DNA from 4 places in the Rhodobacter sp. 24-YEA-8 genome. Region 1 is predicted to be linked to each of the others. Evidence: riboswitches for the same ligand, from Rfam matches in the RefSeq annotation. Region 1 holds a riboswitch; each other region holds the start of a gene.
What was found. A riboswitch is a leader RNA that binds a small molecule or an ion and turns the genes downstream of it on or off. The one in region 1 is predicted to bind cobalamin.
Positions count from the first base shown of each region.

Region 2: linked by a shared signal. The riboswitch ahead of BLW25_RS16890 (DUF1852 domain-containing protein) and the one ahead of BLW25_RS21890 (aromatic ring-hydroxylating oxygenase subunit alpha) in region 1 are both predicted to bind cobalamin.
Region 3: linked by a shared signal. The riboswitch ahead of BLW25_RS14130 (DUF1636 domain-containing protein) and the one ahead of BLW25_RS21890 (aromatic ring-hydroxylating oxygenase subunit alpha) in region 1 are both predicted to bind cobalamin.
Region 4: linked by a shared signal. The riboswitch ahead of BLW25_RS09635 (TonB-dependent receptor) and the one ahead of BLW25_RS21890 (aromatic ring-hydroxylating oxygenase subunit alpha) in region 1 are both predicted to bind cobalamin.

Region 1 covers NZ_FNSK01000005.1:57,671-62,274, forward strand. The annotation lists gene BLW25_RS25125 (hypothetical protein) at 1-42, shown strand, start outside; partial or broken gene BLW25_RS21880 (transposase) at 114-428, opposite strand; gene BLW25_RS21885 (hypothetical protein) at 515-754, shown strand; gene BLW25_RS21890 (aromatic ring-hydroxylating oxygenase subunit alpha) at 788-1,909, opposite strand; cobalamin riboswitch at 2,262-2,464, opposite strand; gene BLW25_RS21895 (BtpA/SgcQ family protein) at 2,719-3,105, opposite strand; gene BLW25_RS21905 (putative Ig domain-containing protein) at 3,730-4,604, shown strand, end outside.
Region 2 covers NZ_FNSK01000002.1:79,038-83,641, reverse strand. The annotation lists gene BLW25_RS16900 (helix-turn-helix domain-containing protein) at 1-987, shown strand, start outside; gene BLW25_RS16895 (methionine synthase) at 1,031-2,059, opposite strand; gene BLW25_RS16890 (DUF1852 domain-containing protein) at 2,083-3,066, opposite strand; cobalamin riboswitch at 3,223-3,423, opposite strand; partial or broken gene BLW25_RS16885 (IS3 family transposase) at 3,843-4,604, opposite strand, start outside.
Region 3 covers NZ_FNSK01000001.1:2,907,728-2,912,331, reverse strand. The annotation lists gene BLW25_RS14140 (cobyric acid synthase) at 1-1,350, opposite strand, end outside; gene cobO (cob(I)yrinic acid a,c-diamide adenosyltransferase) at 1,350-1,988, opposite strand; cobalamin riboswitch at 2,025-2,231, shown strand; gene BLW25_RS14130 (DUF1636 domain-containing protein) at 2,339-2,689, shown strand; gene cobW (cobalamin biosynthesis protein CobW) at 2,691-3,719, shown strand; gene cobN (cobaltochelatase subunit CobN) at 3,728-4,604, shown strand, end outside.
Region 4 covers NZ_FNSK01000001.1:1,962,645-1,967,248, reverse strand. The annotation lists gene BLW25_RS09640 (DUF6925 family protein) at 1-85, opposite strand, end outside; gene BLW25_RS09635 (TonB-dependent receptor) at 97-2,238, opposite strand; cobalamin riboswitch at 2,348-2,543, opposite strand; gene pdxY (pyridoxal kinase) at 2,792-3,646, shown strand; gene BLW25_RS09625 (diguanylate cyclase) at 3,907-4,604, opposite strand, start outside.

The DNA of each region.
Region 1 (4,604 bases):
CGCAATATTGACCCCACCCGGCGGTCGGAGATCAGGGCCTGAGCCGACGGGACTGATCATGTTGTAAGGGCGAGTCAGGCCCTGATCTTCAGGCGCGGTTCTTGAAGCGCCAGGACCTTCAGCGTCTTCTGGCGCCGCGACAGCGTGCTGAAGTCCGGCACAGTCCAATCCAGGCCGACCAGCCGCAGCAGGCTCTCGACAGAGCCGGTCGTCTGTCTGAGCGCCATTCCGAACAACACTTTCATCGTCAGGCAGGTCTGGATCGCGGCATCGCTATAGTCACGCTGTCGCCCGCGCTTGGCGGTGGGCGCGGCCTCCCACGTTATGGCGGGGTCGAACCAGATCGCCAGTGAACCGCGGCGCTTGAGCGCCTTGTTGTCGCTTGGCCAGTTCCCGGTCTTGTACGACGGTGGTGTGGGTCTGCTCATGCAGAGCAGCTATCTCGCTGGATTCCCGAGATGAATCCACTCAGCCGATTTGCGCAACAGAGCAGGCGATTGGCACAAGGTCGGGAATGCAGCTTAGCGATCCCGATGGCGGTTTCATGTGCTGGCTGCAAACCGCGCGGCAAGATGACCTCGCCGTCCTGTCGCATCTGGCGGAAGATATCAGTTTCCTGCCCGGAGATTTTTGCCGGGTCCGTCAGGATCCGGATGCCGGCAAAAACCTGTGCCTCGCGCTCAACTTCTCATTCCGCTGGTCCTCAGAGGCGCAAGCAAAGCTGCTCCGGCTGCTCAGCGCATTATCGGGATAGGGCGCTGAGCAGCCGCGCTAAACAAAGCCGATCTCACCCCCGAGCGGCCTCGAGGCGGCTGATGACATATTGGCGGATGTCGAGATTCCAATCCTCCATCGGGGCATAATAGCCATGATCATGTACCCGGTTGCGGATGCCGCGCTGCACCCGCTCACAGACCGACCAGTCCTGACGGTTCACCAGATCCCAGAATTCCACCGCATCCGCCGGGTCAAAACCGGGCCGTGCCATCTCGTCTTGTGCGAAGAGAAAGAGGCATCGAATTGTCGTGGCTGTGGGGCCCTTTGGCGTCAGCAGGAAACAGGCGACATGATCGCGCGCGAGGCTTACGAAAAGATTGGGATAGATCAGCTCTCCCTTGTGGTTTTGCTGCTCTGCCGCATCAAGGCCCGGGAAAGACGAGCGCGGCGTGGTGCCGGTTGCGGTGAAAGTATCGGCACCCTCGCGATGCGGCACACCATTTTCCCAGTCCAGCCCGGAACCGCCATTGGCGCGAAACGCAGGAACGATGGCACAAAGCTCGGGATGCACGCCGCCGCAATGATAGCATTCGTTGTAATTCTCGGCGAGGATCTTCCAGTTCGCCTCGATCTCATAGGTGATCTCTGCCCCGATCCGCAGATTGGCCAGCGGGTAACGCGCAACGCGTTCGGGCGCGCCGCCCAGCTGTTCGGCCAGGGTGCCGGCTCCCTCAGGTGAGAGATGGACGAACAGAAAGCCGCCCCAGCTGTCAACGCCCACCTTATGCAGTGAGAAATCCGCCTTGCGGATATGTTCGCCCTCCACCAGATGCGGAGCGGCAACGAGGCGGCCATCCAGATCATAGGCCCAGGAATGATAGGCGCAGCGGATCATACTGCCGGCAACGCCGCCTTTCAGCGGCGCGCGCCCTGCCCGCTCTTCCAGATGGCGCGCGGTGCAAAGCTCTGCCCCTCGATGGCGGCAGACATTGTAAAAGGCACGCAGCGCCCCGTCCGGTTTGCGCAGGATCAGGATGCTCTGCCCCATGACATCGACGACCATATGGCCCCCGGCGGCGTCGAGTTCCTCGACCCGTCCGGTGCAATACCATTCGCGCATGAAGATCGCCCTGCATTCCTCCGCGTGATGGTCCGGATCGCTGTACCAGTTGCTGGGCAGCGTTTTTTCCATCGGCTGACCCTCTGCTTCAGCGGCAGTTATCTGACGGCCTTGTGTCATTGATTGTCCTTTTCAGCTGTCTTCAGTTTAGCGGGGACGCAGCGACTTCGGGACCAGCCTCAGGGCCGGGGGTCCTTGTCGGAATACCAGTTACCTCAACTCAACTCCTGCAATCCCATGAGGACGCCTGCCATGGTCCGGAACTGCGCCGCTTTATTGCCGGGGCACTGCGGCCATCGGCGGCTTGCGCTTCTCGTTCAGGCTGGGCCGCCAGGGGTATCTCCATTTCCGCGCGGCGAGACGGGTCGGAGACGATGCCAAATAGCTTCGGCACATACGCCCCGAGGCCGCCCGCCGCAGCCATAGGTGGTAGTTCCATCGGGGCTGGTTTCCGGACTTCGGCCTCGCCCTTTCGGACGTTTCAGGCGCCTTCCTGGGTCTATGCCCGGTGGCATCTGCCTGAACTCTGGACCGCTACCGTTGCGGGGGCAGCGCCGGACTCTGACCGGCTTCCCAATTCTCCCTCCGGCATCGCTGTCGCAGGGCACCCTGATCGCCCCAGTGGGACGCATGCCCTTCCCTTCGTCTGTCCCTGGAGCGAAGCGTGGATGTCGCGAACAGACCAGCCAGCGGCAATTCTCCCGTGTCGCATTGCGTCTCGCTGGGGCTGTGACGTGGTGAAAGGTTAACGACATGGTTTTTGCGATAAGGCCGGCACGCCGATGAAACGGAATGCCGGCCTGCTGGGTCACCCCACCGGGCCTGGTGTCATCGCGCAGAAAGGCTGTCCACCGGGAGGGGACGGGGCAACTCTCCGCCACTCAGCCCCGCATCTTGCGCACGATATCCATGAATTCACGCGCGCGTTTGGGATCGACCGCATTCCAAGTATGGCCATCCACTTTGAGCGAGGAGCCAACCACACAGCCATCCGCGATTTTCAGTACATCTTCGACCGTGCCATGTTTCACGCCGCTATTGGCGAGAACCGGAGTGTCAGGCAGCGTCTTCTTCACGTTTTCCGGATCCACTATCTGGGCAGATTCCCCGGTGATCGCGCCCGAGACCAGCACGGCATCCCGGATCGAGGAAAACACTGCCGACCGCGCGCGATCCGCCAGTGGGCGACTGTCAGGCGAGACGGCGAATTCGGCTGAAACGTTGTTCAGGATCACCAGATCCTTGCGGTCCAGCTGACGTGCGCGCACATCGCGCGACCGGCATTCGGCGTCCAAACACGCCAGCCAAACCAGATGAACAAACCGGCGTCCTCGAACATCAAAGGAAAATGTCTTCAGTGCCGGGCTAAATCAGCACCCTTTTAAAGGGATGGTTTCGTGAACCGGTCCATCTATGCCGTAGTGCCCCCGCGTCGAATATGTGTTGACCGATCCTGGCCGCTCGCTTCTGGAGCTGATGAAAGGTTTTGTCGCCTCGGCCGATGAGAACCACGCTGCGATCCGCAGTGCGCCGGGCTTTCAGGACGTGAGAGACCGCTGACGTCAGCGCGGCGTCCCCTCCTTCAGAAATCGCCTGCGAGGAAATCGCAGGCCCGACCTGAACAAGCCTTGCCGGCGTGACAGTGACCGACCGGATCCCTGATTGCCGCAGGCGCAACGTGGGTTTCCCGGAGATTGCGTTAATCATGACACGCATGATGTTTCAGGGCGTTACGCTGCATTTCCTGAGGTTTCATCTGAAGAATTGCTGCATTTCTTCGTGATCGGTATCGCCTTTAAAGTGTAACCAGGTCGTCGCAATGCCACCTGATATCAGGTGCCTTTCGGGACCTGGCAGGAGCAGCGGGCCGGCCCAATCCGAAGGGAAGACCGATGCGGCTGAGCAGTGCCAGCAGAACTCCATCTCCAGATTTCCGCGCCTTCCGACCCCTGGTCTGGCTTGCCGGCCTGATCGCGGCGCTGTGCGTTGCGCTGGTCTCGCCCGCCCTTGCGCAGGAACGCCAGCAGATCGCCAGCGTCGATCTGTCGAATATCTCGGTCTGGGGCAACGCGCCCAGCAGCCGTACCTTTACGGTCCCGGCCGGGAGCCGTGTGACCGAGATCGAGACGGCAATCGGTGTCTCCCATCGCGGCAGCAGCTGGGGCAGCGAGACAGTTCTGACCCTCATTGCGCCGGGTGGTCAGCGGTTCGTTTTCACCGGGGACGAAATGAATTTCGCCGGGCAATCCGGCTATTATCGCGCCACCAGCAGGTTGCAGGTCGACCCGCCTGTGCTGAATGCCGGCGGCACCTGGACTGTCGAGCTGAGTGATACATACGATGATCGCGCTAACCCGGATTACATCACCGACAACAATTCCGGCATCGTCCTCTACGACCTGCCCAATCCCGAGCTGAGCCTTTCGGCCTCCTCGGCCGTTCTGGTTATGGGCACTGCCATTGACCCGATCCAGGCCAGTGCAACCGGCGGCGTCGGGGCTTATACCTATTCCATCAGCCCGGCCCTGCCGGCAGGTCTGACGCTGAACGCCAGCACCGGCGCGCTGACCGGCACGCCGGAAGCCGGCAGCCCGGAGACCACCTATACCATCACCGCCGTCGACAGCCGCAATCTGGGCGATGAGGCGACGCTGACCCTGACGGTGGAGGACCGGTCGCTGGTCCTGACTTTGTCGGAGAGCAGCATCTCGGCGATCCGGGGCACCGCAATCACTCCCGTCACCGCCAGCGCGAGCGGCGGAGATGA
Region 2 (4,604 bases), on a different contig from region 1:
GAGGCAGTACGGGCCTGGTTCTACGCCCGCGGCAATCATGTCGATGCGCTCGACCGCGCCGCCGAGTCGCTGGCGGCGGAATTGCAGCTCCATCGCAGCGAGCCGCATGTGGCCCTCTCGGCCCGGCTTTCGGCGCATGGCATCCGCACGCGTATCCTGCCGGCAGATGTGATGGGGGGGCATCTCAGGCGCTTTGACCTGCATCGCAAGGAGCTGATGCTCTCTGAGCTGTTGCGCCAGTCGAGCCGGCGCTTTCAGATCGGCGTTCTGCTGGCGCGCCTGGAGCAGGAGCCGCTGATCGCGCGGCTGGTGGAGGAGGCCGGACTGACCGCTCCGTCGGCTTTCACCCTGATGCGCGTCAGCCTTGCCAATTACTTCGCCGCAGCCCTGGTGATGCCCTATGGGCGTTTCCTCGGCGCCTGTGAAACAACGCGCTATGATGTCGAATTGCTGTCCCACCGCTTTGGCACCAGTTTCGAGCAGACCGCGCATCGTATGTCGACGCTGCAACGCGAGGGTGCGCGGGGCATCCCGTTCTTCTTCGTGCGGGTGGACCGGGCGGGAAATATCTCAAAGCGCTTTTCGGCGGGGCGGTTCCCCTTCTCGCGCTTTGGTGGCACCTGCCCGCTCTGGAACATCCATGGCGCTTTCGAGACGCCCGATCAGGTACAGACACAGCTGATCCGCATGCCCGAAGGCGCGAGTTATTTTTCGGTTGCGCGCACCGTGACCCGCGCGGGCGGCATGCAGGGGCAACCGGCGCAGCGGCTTGCGATCGGGCTTGGCTGCGATACCGCCTATGCGCCGCGCCTGATCTATGCGGACGGAATCGACCTTGTCAGATCGAAACCGGTCGAGATCGGGCTGAACTGCTATCTTTGCGAACGTCGCGACTGCGCCGCCCGCGCTCACGCGCCGATCAACCGGCCGCTTGCGGTGAATGAACGCGAAAGAAGCCTCGCGATCTACCGCTTTGGGGAAGAGTAACATGCCGCCGGCGTTTCTCCGGCGGCATGGCGATGCGATCTGATTATGCCTGCAGTTCTTTGCGGATAATCTCGGCACCGGCACCCAGAGCCTGCAACTTTGCCCTTGCGATATGGCGCGGCAGCGGTGCCATGCCGCAATTGGTGCAGGGGCAAAGATTTTCGGCATCTACGAATTGCAGCGCTTTGCGCAGCGTATTGGCCACTTCCTCCGGCGTCTCGACCCGTTCGGAAGCCACATCGATGGCACCAACCATCACCTTCTTGCCCCGGATCAGTTCAATCAGATCCATCGGCACATGCGAATTATGGCATTCAAGCGAAATCATATCGATGCTTGACGCCTGCAGCTTCGGGAAGATCTTTTCATATTGACGCCATTCGGTGCCGAGTGTCTTCTTCCAGTCCGTATTGGCTTTGATGCCGTAACCATAGCAGATATGAACTGCGGTCTGGCATTTCAGACCTTCAACTGCCCGCTCCAGTGCAGAAATCCCCCAGTCATTGACCTCATCGAAAAACACGTTGAAGGCGGGCTCATCAAACTGGATGATATCGACGCCTGCGGCTTCCAGTTCGCGCGCCTCCTGATTCAGGATTGTTGCAAACTCCCAGGCAAGCTTTTCCCGGCTTTTGTAATGAGCATCATAGAGCGTGTCGATCATGGTCATGGGGCCGGGCAGCGCCCATTTGATCGGCTGTTTTGTCTGCTGCCGCAGGAATTTTGCATCCTCGACAAAAACCGGTCTGCTGCGCGCCACGGCACCGGTGACGGTCGGCACGCTGGCATCATAACGATCCCGGATCCTTACGGTTTCTCGTTTCTCAAAGTCAACGCCTTCAAGATGTTCGATGAACGTGGTGACGAAATGCTGGCGGGTCTGTTCGCCATCGCTCACAATGTCGATGCCCGACTGCTGCTGATCGTCCAGCGCAAGGCGCAACGCATCCTGCCTGCCTTCAGCAAGTGTTTCCCCTTCCAGTTTCCAGGGCGACCAGAGTTTCTCGGGCTCGGCCAGCCAGGACGGTTTGGGAAGGCTGCCGGCAGTGGCGGTGGGAAGAAGTTTATTCATAGTGGGGGACCTTTTTTATTCTGTCAAAGCGCGAAACTGGCTGACCATTGCGAAAGCCTGGCCTGATGCGGCCTGATAAAATGCTCTTCCGCGAACCTGGCCTGCTCCAGCGCCAGACGACTGCGCTCTTCGCGGTCATAGACAATCCGCGTCAGAGAATAGTCCTGATGTTTCAGGCTTGGGTGATAGCAGCTGCCCGCGGCGGCATTGGCGTTGTAGATTTCCGGGCGATAGATCTTCTGGAATGTCTCCATCGTGCTGATGGCACTGATCATTTCCAGATTTGTATAATCAGCCAGAAGATCCCCCATGAAATAAAATGCCAGGGGGGCTACGGCGCCCGGCGGCATGAAACAGCGAACCTTCATTCCCATTTTTGCAAAATATCTGTCGGTCAGAGATGCTTCATCCTGCCTGTATTCAGCACCAAGAATAGGATGAGTGATATCGGTTCGAATATAGGTTCTGTTGCTTGACACACTGAGACATATCACAGGTGTTTTGCTGAAATTCTGACGATATACCTCAGATTTAACGAAACTCCTGAACAGATTTCCATGCAGGTTTCCAAAACCTTCTGGCGCGGCGAAAACGGATCTCCCTTTATTATACTCGGGGAGCGCTATGCTGAAATCATAGTCCCGTACATATGAAGAGAAATTATTCCCCGCGGCCCCATCAATGACCTTACGGCTCTTGTGATCAAGGATTTTTGTCTTCAAAATCTCAATAATCGGGAAAACGCCCGCAGTTTCGGCATCCCCCATATCCATGTCGACAGATATGATCTCAACCCCGACGGAATACCGGTCACCTTCAGGGTTGTCCCAACCCGCCAGAGAATTGAACCGGTTAGTGATCATCGCCAGAGTGTTTCGCAAATTCTCCCGGCGATGTTCCCCTCTGGCAAGATTGGCAAAATTGGTGGTGATGCGCGTATTTTCGGCGGGAATGTAATTCTCGTCGAAGCCAATCTTCGTAACCCTGAAAGTGAAACCTTCTGTCATTGTGACATGCCTTCTGAGCGGCCTGAAAAGACAGGCCGTAAAACCACAGACACTCCGCGACGGATGTCGCGAAGCCGGCCCCGGGCGACAGATGTCACACGGGCCTTTGCAGTCACCTTTGCGGAACGGCCGCTCCCGACACGCCCACCGCGGCCGGAACAGGTGATCAATCCAGGCAGGTTTCCTGACTTGCGGGTCGTAACCTTGTCCGGCCTTCCCGGCGCAGCATATGCGCCAGTGGCTTTTCGGACAGGCTCGCCGCTCACAGTTGCGGGGGCAGCTCCGGATTTGGCACTGGCCTTACCGGATTCCCTTTTAACCGGGGCTTCCCCCGGCACCTGAATCAAGTGATAAAATCCTTTGGGAGCCAGGGAATGTCAACGATTTCAAAGGCAGATTATATTCATGAATATCATGAGCGAAACCGGTAGTGTAAGAGATCAGGCTCAGACGAATTTTCTCGAAATCCCCCTTGCAGCTGGACCTGTGCCGGAAGGTGCTTCTGCGCGCCAGGTGAATCTGACCGAATTCATATGGATTTGCACCGTTCCGGCCTATATTTAGCCGGTCTTTTTCAAAGCTGGCGCAATCCGGTTGGCGAAATCTCGCAACGCCCCGGGTGCATCACCTGAAACAGGCTGCCTGGCCGTCCGGTTTCAGCCTATATGGCCATCGCGCCTTGCATAGTCCTGCGATCTGGCTGTCACGCGGGATGGATATGTGCGGCCACAGCACCTTGAGCTACTCCCCGATGCTTGGACAGTTTTCGAGGATGTTTAAGCTACTGCCTGTGCCTGCCGGTCGGTTTCGATGCTGTTGAAGTAGACCACGGCGGGGGGCAACCCGCCATGGGCAGTGTGTGGCCGCCGATGGTTATAGAAGCTGACCCAGGATCCGATTGCGGCCTTTGCCTGAGACCCGGTCTCCCAGGCATGCAGATAGACGCATTCGTATTTCAGGGACCGCCACAGGCGCTCGATGAAGACATTGTCGATGCACCGCCCCTTGCCGTCCATCGAGATGCGGGTTCCGACGCGTTTCAGCCGATCTGTCCAAGCGAAGGACGTGAACTGGCTGCCTTGGTCAGTGTTCATGATTGTGGGCGCGCCGAACCGGTGGATGGCCTCGTTCAACGCCTCGACGCAGAAGTCCGCTTCCAGGGTGTTCGATATGCGCCAGGCCAGAACTTTGCGCGTGAACCAGTCCATGATGGCGACCAGATACAGAAACCCCCGCCGCATCGGGAGATAGGTAATGTCGGCGCACCAGACCTGACCGGGGCGATCGACCCGCAGCCCGCCCAGCAGGTAGGGATAGGTCTTGTGGCCCTTTCTCGGCTTGCTGGTGTTGGGCTTCTGGTAAATCGGCATCAAACGCATGAGCCGCATCAGCCGCCGGATGCGCTTCTGGTTCACGCCGTGCCCCTCGTTTTGCAGATGCCAGGTCATCTGCCGGACGCCGTAGAAGGGCGTATCCATGAACTGCCGGTCGATCAGCTGCATCAGGCCGAGGTTCTGATCAGTCTCTCCAGCCGGCTC
Region 3 (4,604 bases), on a different contig from region 1:
GATGCCGAAATCCTTCAGCCAGGCGGCGCGGAAGGCATCACTGGTGAAAAGCCCGTGGAGATAGCTGCCCTCGACCCTGCCATCGGGCGAACGCGCGCCTTCCGGCTGGTCGCCGAGACAGGCAAAGGGGCGGGCGCGGTCAGCGCCTTCGGTCCGTCCGATATGGATCTCATAGCCGGTCACATCGAGGCCGGTGGCGGCATGGCGGGCCGTGACCCGCGCCAGCCGCTTGTCGCCCGACATCACCGTTTCCACATCAAGAAGGCCAAGCCCCGGCGTCACCCCCGGCGCGCCTTCGATCCCATCGGGATCGGCGACCGAGCGGCCCAGCATCTGATAGCCACCGCAAAGCCCGAGGATCCGCCCGCCGCGCCGGCGATGCGCGAGAATGTCGATATCCCAGCCCTGTTCGCGCAGAAACGCCAGATCTCCGCGTGTCGATTTCGACCCAGGGATCACCACAAGATCGGTATCACCGGGGATCGCCTGACCGGGAAGGATCATCGAAACTGTCAGATCCGGCTCGAGTTTCAGCGGGTCAAGATCGTCGAAATTCGCGATCCGGCTGAGGGCCAGGCAGGCGACTTTCACCCGGCCGGTGCCCGAGGCCGCAAGGTCGAGCGCGTCCTCTGCCGGCAAAAGCCGGGCATCGCGAAACCAGGGCAGAACGCCAAAACCGCGCCAGCCGGTCCGGTCCGCGATCAGCCGGTAGCCATCATCGAACAATGAGGGATCGCCGCGAAAGCGGTTGACCAGAAAACCCGCGATCTGCGCGTTATCGGCCGCATCCAGCACGGCCTGGGTGCCGACGATCTGCGCGATCACGCCGCCGCGATCGATGTCGCCTGCCAGGACCACCGGCACATCGGCGGCCAGGGCGAAACCCATATTGGCGATGTCATTCCTGCGCAGATTGACCTCGGCGGGGCTGCCTGCACCCTCGACAATCACAAGATCGGCCCTGGCTTTCAGACGCTGGAAGCTCTCCTGCACCGCTCCGGCGATCTTCGGCTTCATGGCGGCGTAATCCTTAGCGCGCACCGAGGTCAGGCGCTTCCCCTGCACCACGACCTGGGCTCCGGTATCGGTCTCGGGTTTCAGCAGGACCGGGTTCATATCGCTATGTGGTGCGACCCCGCAGGCCAGGGCCTGCAATGCCTGTGCCCGGCCAATCTCGCCCCCGTCCACCGTCACCGCGGCATTGTTCGACATGTTTTGTGGCTTGAACGGCAGGACCGAAAGCCCCCGCCGCCGCGCCACCCGGCAAAGCCCGGCGACCAGCAGCGACTTGCCGACATTCGAGCCGGTGCCCTGGATCATCAGCGCCCGGCCAGGGGGCTGGCCCGACATCAGAACTCTACCCCGGCCTGGGCCTTAACTCCGGCGCGGAACGGGTGTTTCACCATCGCCATTTCCGTCACGAGATCGGCCATTTCCACCAGTTCCGGCTTTGCATTGCGCCCGGTCAGCACGACATGGGTCATCGGCGGTTTCTCATCGCGCAGAAACTCCAGCACCTCGGCCAGATCAAGATAGTCATAGCGCAGCGCGATATTGATCTCGTCCAGCAGAACCATGCGGTTCCGCTCGTCCCGGATCAGCTCTTTCGCCTTTTCCCAGGCGCGCGCCGCTGCGGCCTTATCCCGCTCCAGGTCCTGGGTCTCCCAGGTAAAGCCTTCGCCCATCGTGTAGAACTGGCAGAGACCTCCGAAATTCTTCAGGATCAGATCGCGTTCGCCGGTCGACATCGCGCCCTTGATGAACTGCACCACGCCGCAGGGCATCTCATGCGCGATGCAGCGCAGGATCATCCCGAAGGCGGAGGAGCTTTTGCCCTTCCCCGGCCCGGTATGGACAATGATCAGCCCCTTCTCGCCGGTCTTTTCCGCCATCATCCGGTCGCGCGCGGCCTTGATCTTCGCCTTTTTTGCGGCGTGGCGGGCAGCATCTTCCGCAGGATTTGCGGCGGGATCGGGAGCATCGGTCATTCCTGGCCTCGCTTGACATTCGGTGGGTCTGATGGCTTGGCTGTGGCCATCGCTGGTTCCTGCCATACAGCAGGCGAAGAGGGAATGCGACAGGCCGAAAGCCCAAGCGCAGCCGCCCCCGCGACCGTGACCGGAAAGGTCGCCCAACCGCCACTGGCACCGCGCCGGGAAGGCAGGGCGCCCGCAGGGGGCATCCCCCGAAATCCGCAAGCCGGGAGACCTGCCAGCGTCGGTGCGGCCCTTCGGGGCGCGCATCATTCGCAACGGGCGGCCGGGGTGAGCCGCGGGTCTGGTGGTGCTTTCGCCCGCCACCTGTTCCCCGCGCAGCCAAAGCCATGCCGGAGGGGCAGATGGCCGGAGAAGCCGAGCTTGTGGTCTGTACCACATGCAGATTGCCGGGCAGCAGCCCCGAGGCCATACGCGATGGCGCGCGGCTCTCTGAGGCGCTGGCCGCCAGAGGCGTGGCGCATCGTCGCCAGGAATGCCTGTCCGCCTGTTCCAATGGCTGCGCCGTGGTGTTTCGCGGCCCGGGCCGCTGGACCTATGTGCAGGGCCATCTCGACCCCGATCTGCATCTGAACGACCTCGTCACCATGTATCACGCCTTTGCGGCGACGCCCGATGGCATCGTCCCCTGGCGTGCGCGGCCCGAGGTCATCCGCAAGAACACAATCGCCCGTATCCCTCCGATGGAGCTTTGACATGTCCGCAGACAAATCCCTGGAAAAAACCCCCGTCACCGTGATCACCGGCTTTCTTGGCGCCGGGAAAACCACGCTGATCCGGCACCTGCTGCAAAACCCGGGCGGGCGGCGGCTCGCTGTGCTGGTGAATGAATTTGGCGATGTCGGTGTCGATGGTGACCTGATCCGCGACTGCGCCGATGCGAATTGCCCGGAAAGCTCGATTGTCGAACTCACCAATGGCTGCATCTGCTGCACCGTTGCCGACGAGTTCATCCCCTCGATCGAGAAGCTGATGGCGATGGAGCCGCGTCCCGATCATATCGTGATCGAAACCTCGGGCCTTGCGCTGCCGAAACCGCTGCTGAAGGCCTTTGACTGGCCGGCTTTGCGCTCGAAAATCACCATCGACGGTGTGGTCGCGGTGGCCGATGCCGAAGCAGTCTCCGCCGGTCTTTTCGCTCCGAACCCAGCCCGGCCCGGCGCGGCTGAAGCCGATCACGAGACCCCGCTTTCCGAGGTCTTCGAAGATCAGATCGCCTGTGCCGATATCGTGCTTTTGTCCAAGGCCGATCTCGCAGGGGATGCCGGCATCGCAAAGGCAAAAGCCGTGATCGAGGCCGAAGCGCCGCGCCCGCTGCCGATGCTGCCTTTGACCGAAGGCGTGATCGATGCGCGTGTCGTGCTGGGGATCGGTGCGGCCGCCGAGGACAGCCTGAATGAGCGCCCCTCGCATCACGATGGCCATGATGATCATGATCATGACGATTTCGACACGATCGTGGTCGATCTGCCCGAAATCACCAACCCGGAGGCGCTTGCGGCGAAAGTCTCGGCACTGGCGGCCTCGCAGAACATCCTGCGCGTCAAAGGCCATGTGGCGGTCGAAGGCAAGCCGATGCGCCTTCTGATCCAGGCCGTCGGCCCGCGTGTGCGTCATCAGTTCGACCGGCCCTGGGGCAACCAGCCCCGCCGCTCGCAGCTTGTCGTGATCGCGGAACATGGCAATATCGACGCGGCCGCCGTTCGGGCCGCTCTGGGGGCATAAGGGGCCTGATGCACGTCCTCTTTCGCGAAAGCCACGGTCTGGAAGAGACCGACACGCCGCAGGATCTCGGGCAGACGCCCGGGGATCTGGTGGTGATGTCGTTTTCCGACAGCGATCTCGGGGCTTTCGCGGCAGGGTGGAAGCGGGGGCGCGAGACGCTGCCCTCGCTCAGGCTGGCGAACCTGTCGCGGCTGTCGCATCCGCTGTCGGTCGATACCTGGATCGGGCAGACGCTGACCGGGGCAAAGGGCGTGCTGATCCGGCTGATCGGCGGGGTGAATTACTGGGCCTACGGCGTCGAACAGGTCTCTAACATGGCCAGATCACGCGGGATCGCGCTGGCGCTCCTGCCGGCGGATGGTCGCCCCGACCCTGGGCTGGATGCCGCCTCGACTTTGCCGGTGGCCACGCTGCGGCGCCTCTCCGCGCTGTGCGATACCGGCGGAGCGGTCGCGGCCCAGGGCGCGCTTGCGCAGCTCGCGCTTGCGGCGGGTCTCTATGCCGGGCCGGTGCCCGGCGCGAAATCGCTGCCGGGCTTTGGCTTCTGGCACCCGTCGGCCGGCGTGCTCCGTGACCTGCCGCAGGGGGGGGCGCCGCTTGTCCTGATCCCTTTCTACCGTGCCTGGGCCGCCGCCGGCGACACCGCCGCCATCGACGCCCTGATCCGGGCGTTCGAAGCCGAAGGCTTTCGGGCATACGGCGCTTTCCTTCCCAGCCTCAAGGACGAGGCCGCTGCCCGCTGGCTGCGCGAGATCCTCCCGGTGCTTGGTCCCAAAGCGCTGGTCAATGCCACCGCCTTTTCCGCCCGCGCGGCCAGTGGCTCACCGCTGGAGGCCGCCGGCGTGCCGGTCTTCCAGGTGATCCACGCGACCTCCACCCGCGCCG
Region 4 (4,604 bases), on a different contig from region 1:
GGGTGCCGATGCTCCACAAATGCCCTTCGGCCCCGAAAAGCCGGGCAAGCAACGCGAAGGTCTCGTCTTGTGAGGCGTCGGTCATGGGGGCGGCTTTCAGAACTTCGAGGTCAGCTGCAACTCGAACCGGCGCGGCGCACCGAGAACCACCTGACCCTTTTCGGGGTAGAGATATGCCGCATAGCTCTTGTCGAAGAGGTTCGTCACGCGCAATGACAGGGTCGAGGTCTCGCCCGCCTGCCAGTCAAGCCCGGCATTGATCAGCGAGAAGCTGCCGCGTTTCTCGGTATTGGCGTAGTCATACCAGGCCTTGCCGACGAATTGCACACCCAGATGCGCGGTCCAGGCATCGGCGAAACCCCAGGATGCCCAGAGATTGGCCGAGGTTTCCGGCACGAGGATCGGCACATTCCCCGAATAATCCACCCAGGAAAAGGTGTTGAAATCGAAGAAGGTGAAATCGTCAAACCGCGCTTTGGTGCGGGCAATATTGCCACTGAGCCGCAGGGTGTCGGTCACCGTGGCGCTGGCTGCCAGCTCGATCCCGCGTGAGGATTGCTGCCCGGCCTGTTGCAGCGTGAAAGACCCCGGCGCCAGCACCGGCACATTGCGCTTCACGATATCATAGGCGGTAAGCGACCATTCGGCGCGGCCATCGGCAAAGCTCTGGCGCATCCCGATCTCGAATTGCCGCCCCGTGGTCAGATCGAAGTCGCGGAAATTCGCGGCGTAATCCATCAGCGGCATGTTCACCGGGTCGGTGGACCAGGCCAGCTGGCCGTAAACCACCGTGGTCTCATTCGCCGCCCAGCTGAGCGCGACCCGCGCCGATGGGGCCTTGTAGCTGGCGTCAAAGCTCGATGCGGGGGTTGCGATACCCTCGCGGCTCAGATCGAACCAGTCCTGGCGCAGGCCAAGGCTGAGCGCCAGCCCCTGGCCAAGGTCGGTGCGGTTTTCCAGAAAGACCGCGCGCTGGTCGAGGGTCGAGCGGTATTGTGCCACCGGGGTCAGGCTGGCGGGGAAGCGGCCGGGGCGCGGGTTGAACGGGTCGACCGTGACCGAACCGAAGTTGAAGGCACTGGCATAGCCGGATTTCGAGCGGTTCAGGTCAAAGCCGATCACCGTATGGCTGTCATAGCCCGCGATCCCGTGGCGGAAGCCGGCATCCAGCCGGAAGCCGGTCTGATCCTGATCCTGGTCGATGGCGACGAATTCGCCGACCGATACCGTATCGGTCACCGGATCCCATTCATAGGTTTCCGCATTGCGGAAGCTGCGGTCAGACCCGATGCGGTACAGCACAGCCGAGACGCGGACCGAGTCCGAAGGCGCCCATTCGGTTTTCAGCTGCAGCCAGTGATCGGTGAAGTCAGTCTTCGCGTCTTCGACATTGTAGTTCAGCGCCTCGGTCCCGGCGACGAGGATGCCGTTGCGCAGGGGCGTGCCATAATAGGTCATCGGCTCGCGCTTCGCGTAATCTGCCGACAGGGTGAAGGTCAGATCAGGCGTCGCCTTCCAGCTCAGCGCAGCGGTCACGGCGCCGAGGCTGTCATCCGCACCGTCGATCCAGCCGTCGGAGCCATCTGCAATCACCGCGATGCGGTAAGAAAGTGTGTCCGAGAGCGAGCCGCCACTGTCGGCGCCAAAGCGCAGCCTGCCATCTGACCCTGCAAGCGCGGTCAACAGATGGCGCGGCGCACCGTCAAACGGGCGTTTGGGCATCGCATTGACGAAACCGCCAATCGCGCCATGCCCATGGATCACCGAGCCGCCGCCTTTCAGGACCTCGAATTCCTCGATCAGCCAGCTGTCGACCGGGAAAGAGATATTGCCGCGCCCGGGAAACTGCCTGGTGCCGTCAAACAGCATCATCACCGAGCTCGTGCCCTGAAAGCCGCGCGCGGCGAAGGCATTGTCATAGCCCGGTGCAGCGATCGAGGTGACCCCGGTTGCGGTCTGCGATACGGCGGAGGCGATCGAATGGAGACCGCGTTCGGCCATGGTCTCGGTGCCGATCACCTCGACGGCGGCAGGAATATCGCGGATCTTTTCACCCAGCCGGCTCGCGGTGGGCGCGGTGGCCTCAAGCCCCTGGCCCGCCTCGTCATCGACCGGCAGCCAGATGGTGCCGAGGCCGATGGTGGTCTCTTCGGCCAGCACCGGCGCAGCGGTGATGGGGGTGAGAGCGGTAAGTGTCAGCAAAAGCCGCACAGATGTGCGGCGCGAAATGGACGGCATGAATTTTACCCCGAAAGGTGAATCGCTCGTCACTGCAGACTGCCAGGACCAGGCGGGCAATCACCCGCATGTCATCCTTGCCATCAGGAACCCCCGCCTGATGCGCCTGCCCGTGAATATGGCCGACGGCAGGTCTCCTGGCTCGCGGGTCTGTGGATTTCGCGCCTTCCCAGGGTCCCTGAACCCCAGTGGCATATTGCGAAACCCTCGCCGCTCACAGTTGCGGGGGCAGCCGCAGATCGGGCGGATGCCCTGCTGCGTTCCCTCTTTCCTCCCTCGCGGGAACCGTCGCCTCAGCGCTACCCGCCGGGGTGGTGGTCTGTCAACGCCAGTTATCACGGGCGCGTTACAGGGGGCGCATCCGGGACCTGTCCTGCGAGGCGGACCAGGGATCCGCCATCCCGGACCCGTCATCAGCGCATGACGGCAGATCTTTGCGGAAATTCCCCTGAGACCCGGGGTTTACCCCATGGCCTTTTGCGCGCGAGCGGTTGTAACCTCTGCCCGCGCGCCCCGAACCATGACCGGGATCCTGCGCGGGAAGGACATAGCAATGCAGACCCCGCCTTTCGTCATTTCGATCCAGAGCCAGGTCGTGTTCGGCCATGTCGGCAATTCGGCGGCGCTGTTTCCGCTTTGTGCGGCCGGGCTGGAGGTGGCGGCGATCCCGACAGTGGTGTTCTCGAATACCCCCGATTACCCGAGCCTGCGCGGCCGCGCGCTGCCCGAGGATTTTTTCGCCGATCTGCTTCTGGGCGCGATGGAGCGTGGGCTCCCCGAACGGGCCGATTACATCGTGACGGGCTATATCGGCTCGGCCGCGATCGCACATATGGCGGCGGACTTCATCGCGAAAGCGCGCGAGATCAACCCGCGTCTGGTCTATCTCTGCGATCCGGTGATCGGCGATGCCAAGCCGGGGCGTTATGTGCCCGAAGCGGTGGTGGCGGTGATCCGCGATGAATTGCTGCCGCTGGCCGATCTGACCACGCCGAACCCGTTTGAGCTGTCACTCTTGTCGGGGCAGAAGATCGCGCGGCTCGAAGATCTGGCGCTGGCGCGGGCGGGCCTGAACCTGCGCCCCGGGGCGCGGGTGATTGCGACCGGATGCGTGCTGGAAGACAGCCCCGAGGGCTGTCTTGAAAGCGTGGTGATTACGCCGGAAGGCGTCAGCCGTCACCCCGCGCCGCATTTGCCGCTGGCGCTGTCGGGGACCGGGGATCTGTTCGCGGCGCTGATCATCGCCGGGCTGGGGCGTGGTCGTTCTCTCTCAGAAGCCGTTGTTTTTGCGCAAAAGCTCACCGGGGTTGCGATGGGGGAGGCGGCGGCGCTAGGCCGGCAGGAGGTCATGCTGAGCAACGCGGAATTCCTTGCGGGCCTCGCGGAACTGGCGGCGATCCGCCGCTGAGATGACGCAGCGGGAGCGTCCGCGCTGTTCTGCCTGTGGTGACCGCAGCGGGGCGGCCGTGGCCTCGGTTTCCGCCAGCGGGTCTTCCTGACCATGGCGCAGGGGCTGCCCGCAGCTCTCATGCACAGACAGTTGCGGCCTGCCTGGCCTGAGGACGCGACGGCGAGGTCTGGCGTCCGGTTTTGGCAAGGCGCTGGACGCGGGCACTTCCGGCCGGGCCAGATCATCGGGGCGCCACAGGATGGCGTCACGTGTTGGCGTCACACCGGGGAATGGCTGAGCGTCACAACATTGCGGCCCAGGGTCTTCGACCGCAAAAGCGCGCCATCGGCCGCATCCACCATGGCAGTAATATCCTCGGAAGGCGCCATCGGGCCGCCGCCGGTTTTCACGCCGATGGAGACCGTCACGCTGAGCGCGACCCCATTGCCGCCATCGACCGGTGTAGCGCCGACCACGCAGCGCAGCCGTTCGGCAATGCGCTGCGCCTCGGCGGCAGTGGTTTCGGGCAGGGCGATCAGAAATTCCTCGCCCCCGATCCGCGCCAGCATATCGTCGATCCGCAGATTGTCGCGCAGGCGGCGGACCACTTCGACCAGGACAGTGTCGCCGGTGGTATGGCCATAACAATCATTGACGGATTTGAACCGGTCGAGATCGATCACCAGCACCGCGAATTCGCTGCCCTCGACGGCCGCCTGTTCGGCGATGCCTGCCAGGCGCGGGAAAGCATAGCGGCGGTTGTAAGCACCGGTCAGCGGGTCGATGATCGCAAGCCGCAACCCGGCCTCGATCGAGCTCCGCTCGGCATCAGCCTGTTGCTTGCGCCGCAAAAGCAGGCGGATGCGCAGATCCAGTTCTTCGGCGCTGACAGAAGGGTCGATCACGTCATGGGCGCCCATATCAAAGGCCAGGGCGGCGGTGTCACTGGTTTCCGGCGCCAGAATGCAGAACATGC